2 regions of the Arthrobacter sp. BC5 genome follow, and region 2 is predicted to be linked to the other one. Evidence: riboswitches for the same ligand, from Rfam matches in the RefSeq annotation. Region 2 holds a riboswitch; the other holds the start of a gene.

Region 1 (7,262 bases), 1.0 Mb from region 2:
ACGTAGTAGCGCTTCTTCTGAATGTTGGGGTCGAACCGGCGCTTGTTGCGGCGGTGCGAGTGCGAAATGCTGTGTCCAAAGCCGGGCTCGGCTCCGGTCACTTGGCAGTGGGCTGCCATAACTCTCCTCCAGATTAGATGAACGTGACGGAATCACTTGTTGGGCGTCCCGCCACCAGTAATGACACCGTTATTACTGCAGCTTTCCGGAGGTTGGCCTGGCAGGGTGAGAACCTGCCGAAGCGCCTCGCCGCGGGGAAGACGGTGAAGATCGGGCGGCGCGGCCTTCCGGCCGGCGCAGCCCTACATTCCAGGTAGTCGCGGGTAGCCGGGCGGACTCCGCTCCGTCCGCAGACGGGTCGGCATCAGCCACAGCCAAACGCCTTACCATACTACCGGCAGGATCGGGCCTGACCAAAACGGGTCAGTCGTCCATCCGCCCGTGCCGGTCCACCACAGCGGGGTCGTCCGGGCCGGCACCCACGCGCTCACCGGAGACGACGGCGCCGGAATCGACGATCGCGTGCCGCACCGTGGCGCCGTCGGTCAGCCGGACGCGGTTCAGCAGGACGGAATCCTCGACGACGGCGCCGGCCTCCACCGTGGCCCCCGACCCGACGACGCTCCTGCGGACCGTCCCGCGCACCACCGCGCCCGGTGCGATCATCGAGTTCGCGATCACGGCGCCCTCACCGATGAAGGCAGGGACCAGCTGCGGGGGTTCGGTGAGGATGGGCCACTGCGGATCCGCGAGATCCAGTCCCTTGCCGTCCACGAGGTCGAGGTGCGCCCGGAGATAGTTGGCCGGTGTCCCGAGGTCGCGCCAGTATCCCTCGAGCCGGTGTTCGACGACGGAGCCCTGCTCCACGAGGTGCGGCACGAGGTGGTGGCCGTAGTCCCCCAGTCCCTCCTGGTCGTCCTGCAGCTGCTCGAGCGCATCGAGGAGAGCCGCTGCGGAATACAGGAAGACCTCCGCCGAGACGACGCTCGTCCGCGGCTCCTCCGGCTTGTAGGCGAAGCCGGTGACCCTGCCGGTGTCGTCCACGTCGACCACGCCGTGGTTGGAGGCGTCGCCGTCGAAGTCGACCGTGACCATCGTCAGGGCGGCGCCGGCGGCGCGGTGCGTGTCCACGACGTCGCGGTAGTCGAGGCGGTACAGGTGGTCCGAGCTGAGGACGAGGACGAGGTCCGGCGCGAAGTCCCGGATGAAGGAGGCCTGCCGGAGCAGGCCGTCCGCATTGCCCTCGGCGAACCCCTCGCCCTCGCGTCCGCTGAAAGGAGGAAGCACCAGCAGGCCTCCGCGCGTGCGGTCGAGGTCCCAGGGCCGTCCGTTGCGGAGGTGGTCGTTGATGGTCTTCGGCTGGTACTGCTCCATGATCCAGACGTCGGAGATGCCGCTGTGGTGCAGGTTGGACAATGCGACGTCGATGAGTCGGAAGCTGCCGGCCAGCGGCATGGCGGGCTTCGCTCGGTGGTCGGTCAGCGCTCCGAGGCGGCCTCCCGCACCGCCCGCCAGGACGATCGCCAGGATCCGTGGCTGGTGCCGGAACTGCGCGTGCTGGTTCATCTGCCGTCCTGTCCTGCCAGGATCACTGCCCGGCGTCGTGTGCCTGGTGGAGTGCAGGCAGCGGCTCCCCGCTGCCCGATGAGGGTGCGGCGGCCCCGCCTGGCAGGGCGTCCTCGGCGGCTGCCTCGCCGTCGGACAGGATCCAGTGGGCACTGTCCATGCCGCGCAGGATCTTGCGACCCACCCGTTCGAGGTCCGCTACGTCCTGTCCGTCGAGGGCGTCGAAGACCAGGGAGCGCACCTGGGAGACGTGGGACACCGCGAGCTCGGCCAGCATCCCGAGGCCGGCGGGGGTGAGGGACGCGGTGGTCACGCGGCCGTCCGCGTCGGAGGGCGACCGGGTGACCCAGCCCCGCCCCTCGAGCTTCTTCACCACGTGGCTGAGACGCGAGAGCGAGGCCGTCGAACGGGCTGCGAGCTCGCTCATCGGCAGGCACGTGCCCTCCGACTCCGACAGCATCGCCAGCACGTGGTAGTCGAACAGGGTGATGCGGGCCTCACGGAACAGGTGGGCGTCGAGTGACGCGGGGAGCAGTGACGTCAAGGCGTAGAGAGCCAGCCATGCCCGCCGCTCGTCGGGTGTGAGCCATTGCGCCGCCATTGCCTCATTCTGGCATACCGCTCGGCAGGCGCCGCAGGGCCCACCCCTGCCCGTCGACGGTTGCGGGCGGCCCCGGGGCCGTGTTCCTCCGGAGGCCCTCAGGCGTTGACGGACGACCAGTGCGGGTGGCCCAGGGCCGGGTACTTCGGCACCAGTTCGTCACCCGAGGAGACACCGCGCAGGCGCCTGCCCACCCACGGCGTGAGGTACTCCCGCGCCCACTGCGCGTCGGCCCGCAACTGCTCGACCCGCTTCAGGGCCGGGCGGGCCTCGAGTTCCGGCAGGTCCACCTGGTGCGAGGCCTTCATGGCCTCGAGGACCCGCGCGGCCATGAGGGTGTGGCCCGCCGTGGACATGTGCATGCGGTCCGTGTCCCAGTAGCTCCAGTCCTGGAACTCACGGAGGCGCCAGTAGTCCACCACCGTGGCGGCGCGCTTGTCGGCGATCTCGCGCACCCACTCGTTGTAGACGGCGGTGCGGCCGCGGGTCTTCCCGAAGACCGCGGAGCCCGAGGCGTCGAATCCGGTGAAGAGCACGACGTCGGCGCCTGCCGCGCGGAGCCGGGCGATGCCGGCGTCGTAGTGGGACATGAGGAGGTCGATGTCGATGCGCGGGCGCAGGATGTCGTTCGCGCCCGCGTAGATCGTGACGAGCGTCGGCTCCAGGGCGAGGGCGGCGTCGATCTGCTCGTCGAGGATCTGGCGCATCTTCTTACCGCGGATCGCGAGGTTGGCGTAGCCCCAGGACGGGTCGGCGAGGACGAGCTGCTCGGCGACGCGGTCGGCCCAGCCGCGGACGCCGTTGGGGGACTCCGGGTCCCAGTCGCCCACCCCTTCCGTGAAGGAATCGCCGAGGGCCACGTATCGAGAGGTGTAAGTCACGTCCAAAAGATTACCCTCGGCTCCGGAGGGCGCCGGGATAAGCTCGACGCACCCACCCGTTGACACCCGCACGAAGGACACCATGCCCACCGACGCTACATCCGAGGCGACCGCCGGCGCGGTCGCGGACGCCGGATCGGGCGGCCGTCGCGCCGCGCTCATCATCAATCCCATCAAGGCCACCACCTCCGATGTGGAGGGCGCCGTCCGTCGCATCTCCGCCGAGGACGGCTGGGAGGATCCCCTCGTCATCGAGACCACGGCGGACGATCCGGGTCACGGCCAGGCGCGCCAGGCGCTCGACGCCGGGGTGGACCTCGTCATCGCTGCCGGCGGGGACGGCACGGTCCGCTGCGTCGCCGAGGAGCTCGCCGGGACCGGCACCATGATGGCGCTCGTGCCGCTCGGCACGGGGAACCTCCTGGCCCGCAACCTCGATATCGCCGTCGACGACCCGGATGCCGCCGTCGAAGCCGCCTTCCGCGGGACCGAACGCACCATCGACGTCGTGCATGTGACCGTGGACCGGGCGCAGGACGCCCACGTCTTCCTCGTCATGGCCGGCATCGGCTACGACGCCGCCATCATGTCCGACACGCGTGACGAGCTGAAGGACAAGGTGGGCTGGCTCGCCTATGTGGACGCCGGGATCAGGAACCTCCCCGGCAGGCCGGCGCGCACCACCATCTCCATCGACGGCGGCAGGCCCTTCGAGCGCCGTCTCCGCAGCGTGATGGGCGGAAACTGCGGGAAGATCATGGGCGGCCTCGAGATCTTCCCCGGCGCGAAGATCGACGACGGCCTGATGGACCTCATGACCGTCGCCCCGAAGGGCAAGCTCGGCTGGCTCGCCGTTGCCGGCAAGCTGTTCGCGCGCGGCAGGGGCAAGGACCCCTCCCTCGAGTACTTCCAGTGCCGCACGGCAGAGGTCACCCTGCGCGAGCCGCTCGAGGTGCAGCTCGACGGCGACCCGCTCGGCAAGGCGACGCACATGGCCTTCGAGATGAAGCCCGACTCGCTCCGCCTCCGGATGCCGCTGGGCTACAAGGACCCCGCCGTCGTCAGCGAGCCCCTGCCCTAGCGGAAGGAGGCGGCACCTCCCGGCCCGGGACGTGCTCCCCGCCGGGTACTCACAGCCAGGGCTGCGGATCCACCTTCTCGTCATCGACCAGGACCTCGAAGTGCAGGTGGCAGCCGGTGGAGTTGCCCGTGCTGCCGACCGCGCCGATGACGTCGCCGCGCTGCACCGTGGCCCCGACCACGACCCCGAGAGCGCTCATGTGGTTGTAGGTGGTCTTCAGGCCGTCGCCGTGGTCGATCACGATGCGCTGGCCTCCGCCGTACGCGTGCCAGCCGGAGTCCACGACGGTCCCCGCGTCGGCCGCCCTGACCGGCGTGCCGCACGCGCTGGCGTAATCCTGACCCGTGTGGAGTTCGGACGCGGAGCCGCCCAGGGGGTTGACGCGGTACCCGAAGGTCGAGGCGACCACCGGGTTGTCCACAGGAGCACCGAAGGCCTTGCGCTCCTTCGCAGCGGGTGTCAGCGAGGCCGAGAGCGCCCGCGCATCGGCGATGCTCGGCGCGATCCCCTCAGCGGCCGGACCTGCGCTCTCGAGGGCGAAGATGACCGTGGCCTCCGCCGGCGCGGTGACGGCCGGAGCGATCCCGGAGGCGAGGGCGACGCCGTCGGCGGGCGTGGTGGCGGCCGACGGCGCGACGGCCCCCATGAGGAGGCCCGCCGAGGCGAGCACGATACCGGCGGTGGCTGCGTTGTCACGCAGCCGGGCCAGCGGCGTCGGCCCGGCTGCTGCCAGGAGGAGCGTCGAGGAGCGGACCGCTGCGCGCCGTGCGGACCGGGCCTGTGGGCGCCCGCGCAGATCCGACGCGCGAGCGCTCCGCCGGGTGGGGAGGTCGGGTACCGGGGCGGCCGGCGTGGGCGCGGCGACCTCGGGCATCGGTGCACCGGCGGCCGCCTGGCGCTCGACCCTCTCCCTCTCGCGCAGTTCACGGCGGGTCGGGTCCGGCGCGGTGCCGAGCCCGCCCGGTACTGCAGGAACGGGCACGCCGGGAGCAGGAACCACGGAGGGAGGGGCGGGCAGAACGGGCGCCGGCAGGACGGCGATCGGCGCAGGTACCCGGAAGGCGGACCCGTGCTCCGCAGGTGCACCGGGAGCGGCCGCGGATGCCGTAGCTGCAGTCGCAGGAACGGCAGGACCCGCCGGGCCGGAGGAATGCGCCTGGGCGCGGAGCGAGCGACGGCTCGGAAGCGGGGCGTGGGCAGAGCGGCGGGGGGTCGGCTGGTGGTGCGCGCGCTCGTCGGACGCGCGACGGCGCCCGGACAGGACCGTCTGGGTCAACTGCATACCTCTCTCAGGACGCCCACGGAGTTAGCTGTCGGATTTGAGCAAGAGTTGACTCGGCCCCCTCGGCGCGGGCTCGGACGGCGGCAGGACCGCACCCGAGGCGCGCCGTGCTGAGGGCTTCACCCCAAGACGGCACGAGCCGCCGGAATGTGGATCCTCCACCCCTGCCACAGGTTGTTCAGGCGGTCCGCTGGCAGGGTTAGGCGTGCGGACCTGGATCACATGGACCAGCTTTGACTGGTCAAACATTAGGCGAGGACACGCGTAGTTACAATTCCGTTATCCAGCCTGTGGATGATCCGTGCGATACTGCGTTCCGGCATCGGAATCCTGCGGAAAGACGCGGGAGAACCTGAGTTTCGGCCGCCGTCGGTGCTTCAGGAAAGCTCTGCGCGCCCCTTGCGCCAATAGCCCATGAAGGCAACCTGTTTCCTGTCCACCCCTACGTCCCGTACGAGGTAGCGACGCAGTCCACGCACCACGGCTGCCTCGCCCGCGATCCACGCATAGAAGGGCTGGCTGCCCGGGAGGCGCCCGGGATTGACCGTCGATCTCACGATCGCCGCCTCGAGCCGCTGCGGTGTCTCCCAGAGGATGGTCCTGTCGATGTCCACGTCCTCGGGCTCGCGTCCCCCCGCAACCGGCTCCGGACCCGAGAGCGACACCCAGCCCGGAACCCGGACGGCGTCGCGGACCGCCGACTCGAGGAGTTCGCCGTGGCCCCGCCGCCCGCGCACGAGCCAGGTGATGGCGACGGACGACCGCGTCCGGATGTCCTGGATGTCCTGCCCGTCCGGCACCTCGAGGAACGCATGACCGCTGATGTCCCCTGGCAGCGCCTCGAGAATCGCGCTGATGGCCGGCACCGCCGTCTCGTCGCCCGCGAGGAGCACGTGCTGCGCGAGTCCCGGGCTCCATTCGATCCCGCCGTAGGCGCCCGCCGTCGCGCACTGGGCCGCCGAGGAGTTGGGGCCGATCACGCAGACACGGTCACCGGGCCGGGCCGCTGCCGCCCATTCCGACGCGGGCCCACCGCGCCCGTCGGCGTCGAGGTGCATGACGAAGTCGACGTCGATCTCCGGCTGCGCGCCCCCGCAGCGGGACTCGCGGACGGTGTAGGTGCGCATGCAGCCTCGCTCCTCCGCCTCGAGGCCGAGCCACAGCTGGTACCAGTTCGCCGAATCACCGCGCTTCATCATCCCTGCGATGTCGGGGCACTCGCGCCCCGCCGCGGGAATGACGATCTTGATCCGGAGATCGAGGGTCTCCCCTGCCACGCCGAACGCCGCCAGGCAGGTCCCGCCGAAGGTGATGCGGCGGAACGTGGGGCTGAGGTCCTGCACCGCCGTGACGACGACGTCGAACGCCAGCACCATGGGCTCGGTGTCCGCCGTGGTGCGCCGCGAATTCCGCTGGCTGACTTCGGTCATGATGCTGCCTCCACGTGGGCGGGAACGGTGTCCTGCGGGTTGGGTCGGTAGCCCCGGAGCGGCTCGTGGCCGGCCGGGGGTGTCGGGGGACGGACGGGGGCTGCGGCACCGTGGTGCCGACTCATGGGAACCACCATGGGCGTGCCGGACACCGGGTCCTCGATCACGCGGCACGCCAGGTCGAAGACGTTCGAGACCATGTCCTCGGTGACGACGGCGGACGGCACCCCCTCGGCGACGATCCGGCCGTGCCGCATCGCGATCAGGTGGTCCGCGTAGCGCGCCGCGAGGTTCAGGTCGTGCAGCACCATGACGACGGTCGTCCCGGAGCGCCGGTTGAGGTCGGTGATGAGGTCGAGCACCTCGATCTGGTGGGTGACGTCGAGGAACGTGGTGGGCTCGTCGAGAAGCAGGATCCCCG
Region 2 (7,262 bases):
TGGTGCTGCGCCAGGGCCGTGACCTCCTCGAAGATGGTGATGCCGAGGTTTCCGTCGCGGTCGAGCAGGTTGGCCCCGAGCGCCGCCCTCGCCCACGGCGCCGTGCCGCTGCTCCGGACCGCGCTCTTCCCTGCGTGTGTACTCATGACTCCAGTATTGCCGCTCCGGCGGATCCCGACGGCGGATCCCGACGGCGGATCACGGTGGATGCGTACTCCCGCGGTTCGTCACGCTCTTCGGTAGGGTGGGGCTATGAGCCGCGCCGTCTGCCCCGGATCGTTCGACCCCGTCCACAACGGGCACATCGAGGTCATCAGCCGTGCCGCGCGGCTCTTCGACGAGGTGATCGTCGCGGTGGCGACGAACCACGCGAAGACGTACCGGTTCGGCATCGACGACCGCATGGCGTTCTGCACCGAGAGCCTCTCGCACCTGCCCGGAGTCACCGTGCTGCCGATGGCCACCGGACTCCTGGCGGACTTCTGCAGGGAGCAGGGAGCTACGGCGCTCGTGAAGGGGCTGCGATCGTGCCTGGACTTCGACTACGAACTGCCGATGGCCACGATGAACCGCCACCTCGCCGACGTCGAGACCGTGTTCCTGCCCACCGCCGCGGACTTCGCCCACGTCTCGTCCACGCTGCTGAAGGAGGTCGCCTCGCTCGGAGGCGACGTCCGTCCCTTCGTCCCGGACGCCGTCCTCCGTCGGCTCGTACCATGACGGTCCTCGCCGCGCGGGCCGGGTCAGCCCCGTCTGCGGCATCCTCGCCGCCTGCCGGCCCGTCGTTTTGGGCCTGCCCGGGTGATCAGGCTAGGATGGTACGTCGGTCATATGTTCTACAGGAGTCACCATTAAAAGCGATCTCAGTTCGCCGCTGACGTTCAGCGTCAAGGATCTCGGACGCAGTCCGGGAAGCATGCGGACACTCGAGGAACATGTACCGGCACCGAAGGACTTCGGCGTCGCCCTGATCGGCGTGCAGGAGGGTTCCGAGATGGAACTCGATCTGCGCTTCGAATCGGTACACGAGGGAATCCTGGTGTCGGGAACGGCAAACGTCGAGGTAACCGGCGAGTGCGGCCGTTGCCTGGAGCCACTGCGGTTCGACCGCGACGTGGAGATCCAGGAGCTCTTCTTCTACAGCGACTCCGAGTCGCTGTCGGTGGAAGAGGAGGAAGAACAGCACAGGGTGGAGAACGATTCGGTCGATCTGGAACCCGTGCTGAGGGATGCGGTGGTTACGTCGCTGCCATTCCAGCCGGTGTGCCGGGAGGATTGCCAGGGTCTGTGTTCCGAATGCGGAGCCCGGCTCAACGATGATCCGGACCACCACCATGAAGTTTTGGATCCTCGCTGGTCAGCCCTCGCCGGGTTGGCAGGCACCGCCGCTGAGAATGACGCGGCACCCAAGTCAGAGTCAGACGAGAGAGAAGAGAGTTAGCCGTGGCTGTCCCCAAGCGGAAGATGTCCCGCGCGAATACCCGCGCACGCCGGTCCCAGTGGAAGGCAACCGCCCCCAAGCTGGTCAAGACCCTCGAGAACGGCCGCGTCACCTACAGCCTCGCCCACCAGGCCAAGGTTGTCACCGATTCAGCAGGCACGCCGCTGTTCCTCGAGTACAAGGGCCGCAAGGTAGCCGACGTCTGACAACGGACCCCCGGCCCGCCGCGTACCTGACGGTGCGGCGGGCATCGGCCCGGTGCTGGATCAGCTGATGCGGTTGTGAAGAATACTGAAGACCTTACGAAGCGTCTCGGCGTCGACATCGACGCCGAGACGCTTCGTCTTGCCCTGACCCACCGGTCCTACGCCTATGAGAAGGGCGGGATCCCCACCAACGAGCGCCTGGAATTCCTCGGCGACTCGGTGTTGGGCCTCTCGGTGACGGATGCGCTGTACCGCGACAACCCCGGACTCTCCGAGGGGGAACTTGCGAAGAGGCGATCCGCCGTCGTCAGCACCAAGGCACTCGCCGGGGTGGCCCGTACCCTGGACCTCGGGAGCCACGTGCTGCTCGGGCAGGGTGAGAAACTCACCAACGGGCGCGACAAGGCCTCGATCCTCGCCGACACCATGGAGGCAGTCATCGGTGCGGCCTACCTCAGCCATGGCATCGAGACCGCGCGCGCGATGGTCATGCGGCTCATCGGACCATTGCTGCGGGATTCCGCCGTGCTCGGCGAGGGCACCGACTGGAAGACCCGCATCCAGGAGACAGCGGCCGCACGGCGCCTCGGACTCATCGACTACCAGGTGGAGGGGACGGGGCCCGACCACGCCCGCACCTTCACGGCGCGCCTGCTGATCGGCGGTGTGGCGTACGGCTCCGGATACGGGAATTCGAAGAAGGAAGCCGAGCAGGCGGCCGCGGCCGAGTCCTGGAAGCTCCTGGTGTCCGGTGCCGGTGCATCGCCGGACGGCGATGCGGCGGACGCCCGGCCCGCCGTCGGGCCCTGAATGCCTGAACTGCCCGAGGTCGAGGTGGTGCGCCGCGGCCTTGCGCGCTGGGTGAGCGGGCGGGTCATCGAGACCGTCGAGGTCCTGGACGCCCGGTCGCTCCGACGTCATGTCGCCGGAGTGGAGGACTTCGAGGGGAACGTGACGGGTGCCCGCGTGAGGGACGTCGTACGCCGCGGGAAGTTCCTCTGGATGACCCTCGAGGACCACGCGGGCGCGGCAGCGCGCCCCCGCGTGGCACTCATGGCCCACCTCGGCATGAGCGGGCAGCTGCTGATCGAAGAGCCTGGTGCGCCGCAGGAGAAGCACCTCAAGGTACGCCTCCGGCTCTCCCGCGCTCTCGACGAGGACGGCGCGGACCTTCCGGCCGATCTGCGGTTCGTGGACCAGCGCATCTTCGGCGGCATGTTCGTCGCCGACCTGGAGCCGACGGAGGACGGCGGGCCGGGCGGGCTCGGAGCCGGCGGCCTTCCCCTGGTGCCCCATCAGGCCGCGCACATCGCGCGCGATCCCCTCGATCCGGCGTTCTCCGCGGAGTCCTTCCACCGACGCCTCCGGGAACGGAGGACCGGGCTCAAACGTGCCCTGCTCGATCAGGGCCTCATCTCGGGTATCGGCAACATCTATGCCGACGAGGCGTTATGGGCGGCCAGGTTCCACTACGCCCGTCCCACCGACACCATGAGGCGTCCCGATACCGAGCGCATCCTCGAGGCGGCCACCACCGTCATGACCCGCGCCCTGGCGGCCGGCGGAACGAGCTTCGATGCGCTGTACGTGAACGTGAACGGGGCGTCCGGCTACTTCGCCCGCGACCTCGAAGCCTACGGCCGCGCAGGCCAGGCCTGCCGTCGGTGCGCTGCGGAGGGCCGGCACACCCTGCTGCGCCGGGAGTCCTTCATGAACAGGTCGTCCTACCTGTGTCCTTTCTGCCAACCGAAGCCGCGCAACGCACGCCTGTAGTCGAGCGTGCCGGATGCCGGATGCCGGGTGAGATCAAGTCTCGTGATCCAAACGTGACAAGAGCAGGCCCAGCGCGTACCGTTGATCCCGCGCCCGTCCACAACGGAGGGGCGCCCTTCCTCACTCTGCCTAACCCTGTCGATGAGGACGGACCGTTCGCACAAGACATTCGACAGGGGCGGGGGAACCGATAGCGGACTCGGTCACGAGTCCTAGGGGTAAAGACACGCGTGGACCAGCTTTGGGGCGGTGATCCACGAACAGCGCGTCCGGATGTCCCATCCGAACCCGACAGCTAACTTCGTAGGCATTGGGAAAGGCATCATCATGTCCAGAAAGAGCCATGTCGCGCGCCACCGGGCCGTCCCCGCGCGCATCAACCCCCTCGTCACCGCATCCCGTGCAGTCACCGCGACTGCCTCGGTTGCCGGCAAGCCCGCAGCCGTCGTGGTTGCCGCATCCGGCATCATGATGGGCGCAGCACTTCCGGCCAGCGCCGCTGGTGAGATCGTCCCCGTCGAGACGGTCAGCCAGCAGGCCGCAGCAGTGAGCACCGCTTCAGCCGGTTCCTACACGGTCCAGGCCGGCGACACCCTCGGCAGCATCGCAGCGGCTCACGGCGTGAGCCTCGACGGCCTGTTCACGGCCAACGGCCTCGGCTACAGCTCGATCATCTACCCCGGCCAGTCGCTCTCGCTCAGCGGTTCGGCTGCATCCCCGCAGTACTCGGTGCAGTCCGCTTCCGTGGTAGCCGCACCGCAGGCTGCTCCCGCTGCTCCTGCTCCTGCTGCGCCGTACAGCTTCCAGTCGGCATCGGTCGCTCCGGCGGCTGGTGGCATCGTCGGAACGGCCCTGCAGGGCAAGGGGTCCGGCTACGTCTACGGCGGCACCGCCTACGGCGCCTGGGACTGCTCGGGCTTCGTCCAGTGGGCCTACGCCCAGAACGGCATCAGCCTCCCGCGCACCACCTGGGCGCAGTTCGCAGCCCTGCGTCCCACCGGCAACCCCCAGCCGGGCGACCTGGTGAGCCAGAACGGCGGCAGCCACGTCGGTATCTACCTCGGCAACGGCCAGATGATCAGTGCTCTCAACCCCTCGCAGGGTACGCAGGTGCACTCCGTCAACGTCATGTCGGTGGACGGCTACTACACCCGCTAGCGTGTCGTCGGTCCGCCGATGACGCACCAGTGACACAGAAGGGCGGGATGCATGCATCCCGTCCTTCGTCATGTCCCGGTGGGGTCGCCGGCTCAGCGGTAGGAGGCGGCCAGCCGCTCGAAGCCGTCGTCGAGAGCGACCGACGGTTCCCACTGCAGGACCTCCCGGGTGCGCCGCTGGTCGAACCAGTGCGCCGTCGACAGCTGCTCGGCGAGGAAGCGGGTCATGGGTGGTTCGTCCGGCCGCCGAAGCGCGCTCCAGGCGCGCTCGATCACCGCGCCCGCACCGCGCGCGATGGTTCCGGGTACGGACCATGCGGGCGGCCGCACGCCTCCGGCACGGCAGATCCCCTCGAGCAGCTCTGCGATGGGGCGCGGCTCGCCGTTGGTCACGACGAACGCCTGGCCCCGGGCGGCCTCGATCCGGCAGAGGCAGGCGACGATGGCCGACGCGGCGTTGTCGACGTACGTGGTGTCGATCAGGGCGGTCCCTCCGTCGAGGAGGGGCAACCGGCCGTGGCGGGCCCGGTCGATGACGCGTTCCACGAGCTGCGTGTCGCCCGGACCCCAGACGATGTGTGGCCGTACCGCCGCGACGCGGAAGGCCGGGGTGGAACGGGCGAGGGCCAGCAGTTCGGCCGCTGCCTTGGTGCGCGCATAGTGGCCCCGGGCGTGGTCTGGATCGGCCGGACCGGCCGCGGCACCGACCAGCGACGTCCCCTGGTGTGCGACCGATGGCGAGGAGACGTGGACGACGTCGGTGACCCCTGCCTCCGCGGCGGCGTCGAGGAGGTACCGGGTGCCGTCGATGTTCGTGCGGACGAACTCGTCGGTGGCGCCCGTGAAGGACACCTTCGCGGCCAGGTGGATCACGGCGTCGCAGCCCTCCACCGCCGCGGCGACGGCCGTCCTGTCCGTGATCGATCCGAGGACGTCCTGGGCGCCCTCGACGCGGGAGGGGCGGCGCTGGAAGCACCGCACCTCGTGGCCGTCGTCGAGGAGGTGCTCCGCGACGGCGCGTCCGAGCATGCCGCTCGCTCCGGTCACGAGGACCGTCACAGGGATCCCGCCCGTCCGCCGGAGAGGAACCGGCCGCTCCACTCGGAGATCCGCGCGCGGTCGATCTTCGCATTGTGGCGGATGTCCACCGGAAGCGCCGGAACCGTGATGACGGCTGCGAGTCCGATACCGCGTCCGCGCGCCGCGGACCGGGCAGCCGCCGCCAGCGGGGAGGCGGCGAGGTGCGGACGGCGTCCCGCATCCTTCGTCTCGAGGACTGCGACGACCGCCTGGGTACCCGAAGGGCCCACGCCGACGACCGCCGCGAGACGGACCCCGTCCACCGCCTCGAGCGCCTGCTCGAGTCCGACGGGCGTCACGATCCCCGCCGCGGTGGTGATGACGTGCCCCAGCCTGCCCTCCACCCAGAGGCGGCCGTCCGCGTCGAGGTGCCCGACGTCGCCCGTGCGGTGCCAGGGGTGCGTGCGTGCGGAATCCTGCTGCGTCCTCCACAGCCGGAAGTAGCGGTCCTTGACGTGGGGGGCGTCGACGAGGATCTCGCCCGTCACTCCCGGCGCCGCCGTCGGCTCCCCGGTCGCCGCGCCGGCGCCGTCGAGCGGGGCCACGGACACCCGGGCTCCGTGGACCGGGCGGCCGACGCAGACCCCGTTGCCGGCGCCGGCGAGTCCGGACGCCGCAGCCGCCGCCGCGGCCCGGATGCCGTCGTGGTCGATGTCCGCGACGAGGAGCGACTCCGTCATTCCGTAGGGCGTGTGGAGGGACGCTGCGGGCACGAGGTGCTGCAGGGCATCCAGGAGCGGGACGGGGATCGGGGCGCCGGCGGAGAGTAGCAGCGAGATCCGTGCCAGGGCCTTCGTTCCGGCCGGGCTGAGGTCGGACGATGTGGCGAGCACGTTCCGCAGGGCTGCCGGCGATGCGAAGACGACGCTCGCGCCGACGGCATCGGCAGCATCGGCGAGGGCCTGCGCGGTCAGTGTCCGCGGGGCTGTCACGTCCATGGCGGGCGTGACGGAGGTCGCACCGAGCGCGGGGCCGAGCAGGGCGAACGGCGCGAAGCCTGCCACGAGCGATGCGCCCGGCCCGAGTCCGAGCGTGGACTCGACGGCGTCGCGCATCGCGGAGAGCCGGCGGTGGGTGTAGACCACGCCCTTCGCCGGGCCGGTCGAGCCCGAGGTGAAGAGGATCGCGGCGTCGGCATCGGCAGCCGGGGTGGGCGGGGCCGACGGTCCGGGCCGTGCGGCGCGCAGGTCGTTGAGCGAAGCCTCCACGTTGAGCATCGTCCGTTTCGCCGCCGGCAGCGCGGTGGCGCTGATCCGGCGCCCGGGCCAGCCGAAGGCACGGGCGGCGAGGAGGGCGCGTTCGATACCGATGACGACGTCGGGCGCGGCACCCTTGACGGCCCGGTTGAGACCGCGGGCGCCGAGGCCGGCGTCGGCGACCACGATCACGGCGCCGATCCGGAGGCAGGCGTAGATCAGGACGGTGAGGTCCACTCCGGGGGGCACGAGCAGGCTCACGCGGCTGCCGGAGCCGTAGCCCAGCGCCACCAGGCCCGCGGCGACGGCGTCCACGTCGTCGGCGAGCTCCCGCCAGGACAGGGTGCGCGGCGGACCGGCAGGAGTCATCTCCGCGACAGCCGTCGTCGAACCCTGCGGCCCGGCGGCG

What was found. A riboswitch is a leader RNA that binds a small molecule or an ion and turns the genes downstream of it on or off. The one in region 2 is predicted to bind cyclic di-AMP.
Region 1: it holds a riboswitch for cyclic di-AMP, as region 2 does, so the genes downstream of both, AC1MFI_RS07000 (M23 family metallopeptidase) here and AC1MFI_RS11845 (C40 family peptidase) in region 2, are expected to answer to the same signal.

The regions. Positions count from the first base shown of each region.
Region 1 covers NZ_CM155273.1:1,515,223-1,522,484, reverse strand. Annotated here, with positions in the region: gene rpmB (50S ribosomal protein L28) at 1-119, opposite strand, end outside; gene AC1MFI_RS07020 (glucose-1-phosphate adenylyltransferase family protein) at 424-1,566, opposite strand; gene AC1MFI_RS07015 (MarR family winged helix-turn-helix transcriptional regulator) at 1,589-2,167, opposite strand; gene AC1MFI_RS07010 (SGNH/GDSL hydrolase family protein) at 2,266-3,048, opposite strand; gene AC1MFI_RS07005 (diacylglycerol/lipid kinase family protein) at 3,131-4,129, shown strand; gene AC1MFI_RS07000 (M23 family metallopeptidase) at 4,179-5,405, opposite strand; cyclic di-AMP (ydaO/yuaA leader) riboswitch at 5,409-5,627, opposite strand; gene AC1MFI_RS06995 (siderophore-interacting protein) at 5,789-6,841, opposite strand; gene AC1MFI_RS06990 (ABC transporter ATP-binding protein) at 6,838-7,262, opposite strand, start outside.
Region 2 covers NZ_CM155273.1:2,546,478-2,553,739, forward strand. Annotated here, with positions in the region: gene AC1MFI_RS11815 (aminotransferase class I/II-fold pyridoxal phosphate-dependent enzyme) at 1-146, opposite strand, end outside; gene coaD (pantetheine-phosphate adenylyltransferase) at 253-720, shown strand; gene AC1MFI_RS11825 (YceD family protein) at 875-1,441, shown strand; gene rpmF (50S ribosomal protein L32) at 1,444-1,647, shown strand; gene rnc (ribonuclease III) at 1,723-2,457, shown strand; gene mutM (bifunctional DNA-formamidopyrimidine glycosylase/DNA-(apurinic or apyrimidinic site) lyase) at 2,458-3,420, shown strand; cyclic di-AMP (ydaO/yuaA leader) riboswitch at 3,561-3,745, shown strand; gene AC1MFI_RS11845 (C40 family peptidase) at 3,748-4,578, shown strand; gene AC1MFI_RS11850 (NAD-dependent epimerase/dehydratase family protein) at 4,671-5,636, opposite strand; gene AC1MFI_RS11855 (alpha/beta fold hydrolase) at 5,633-7,262, opposite strand, start outside.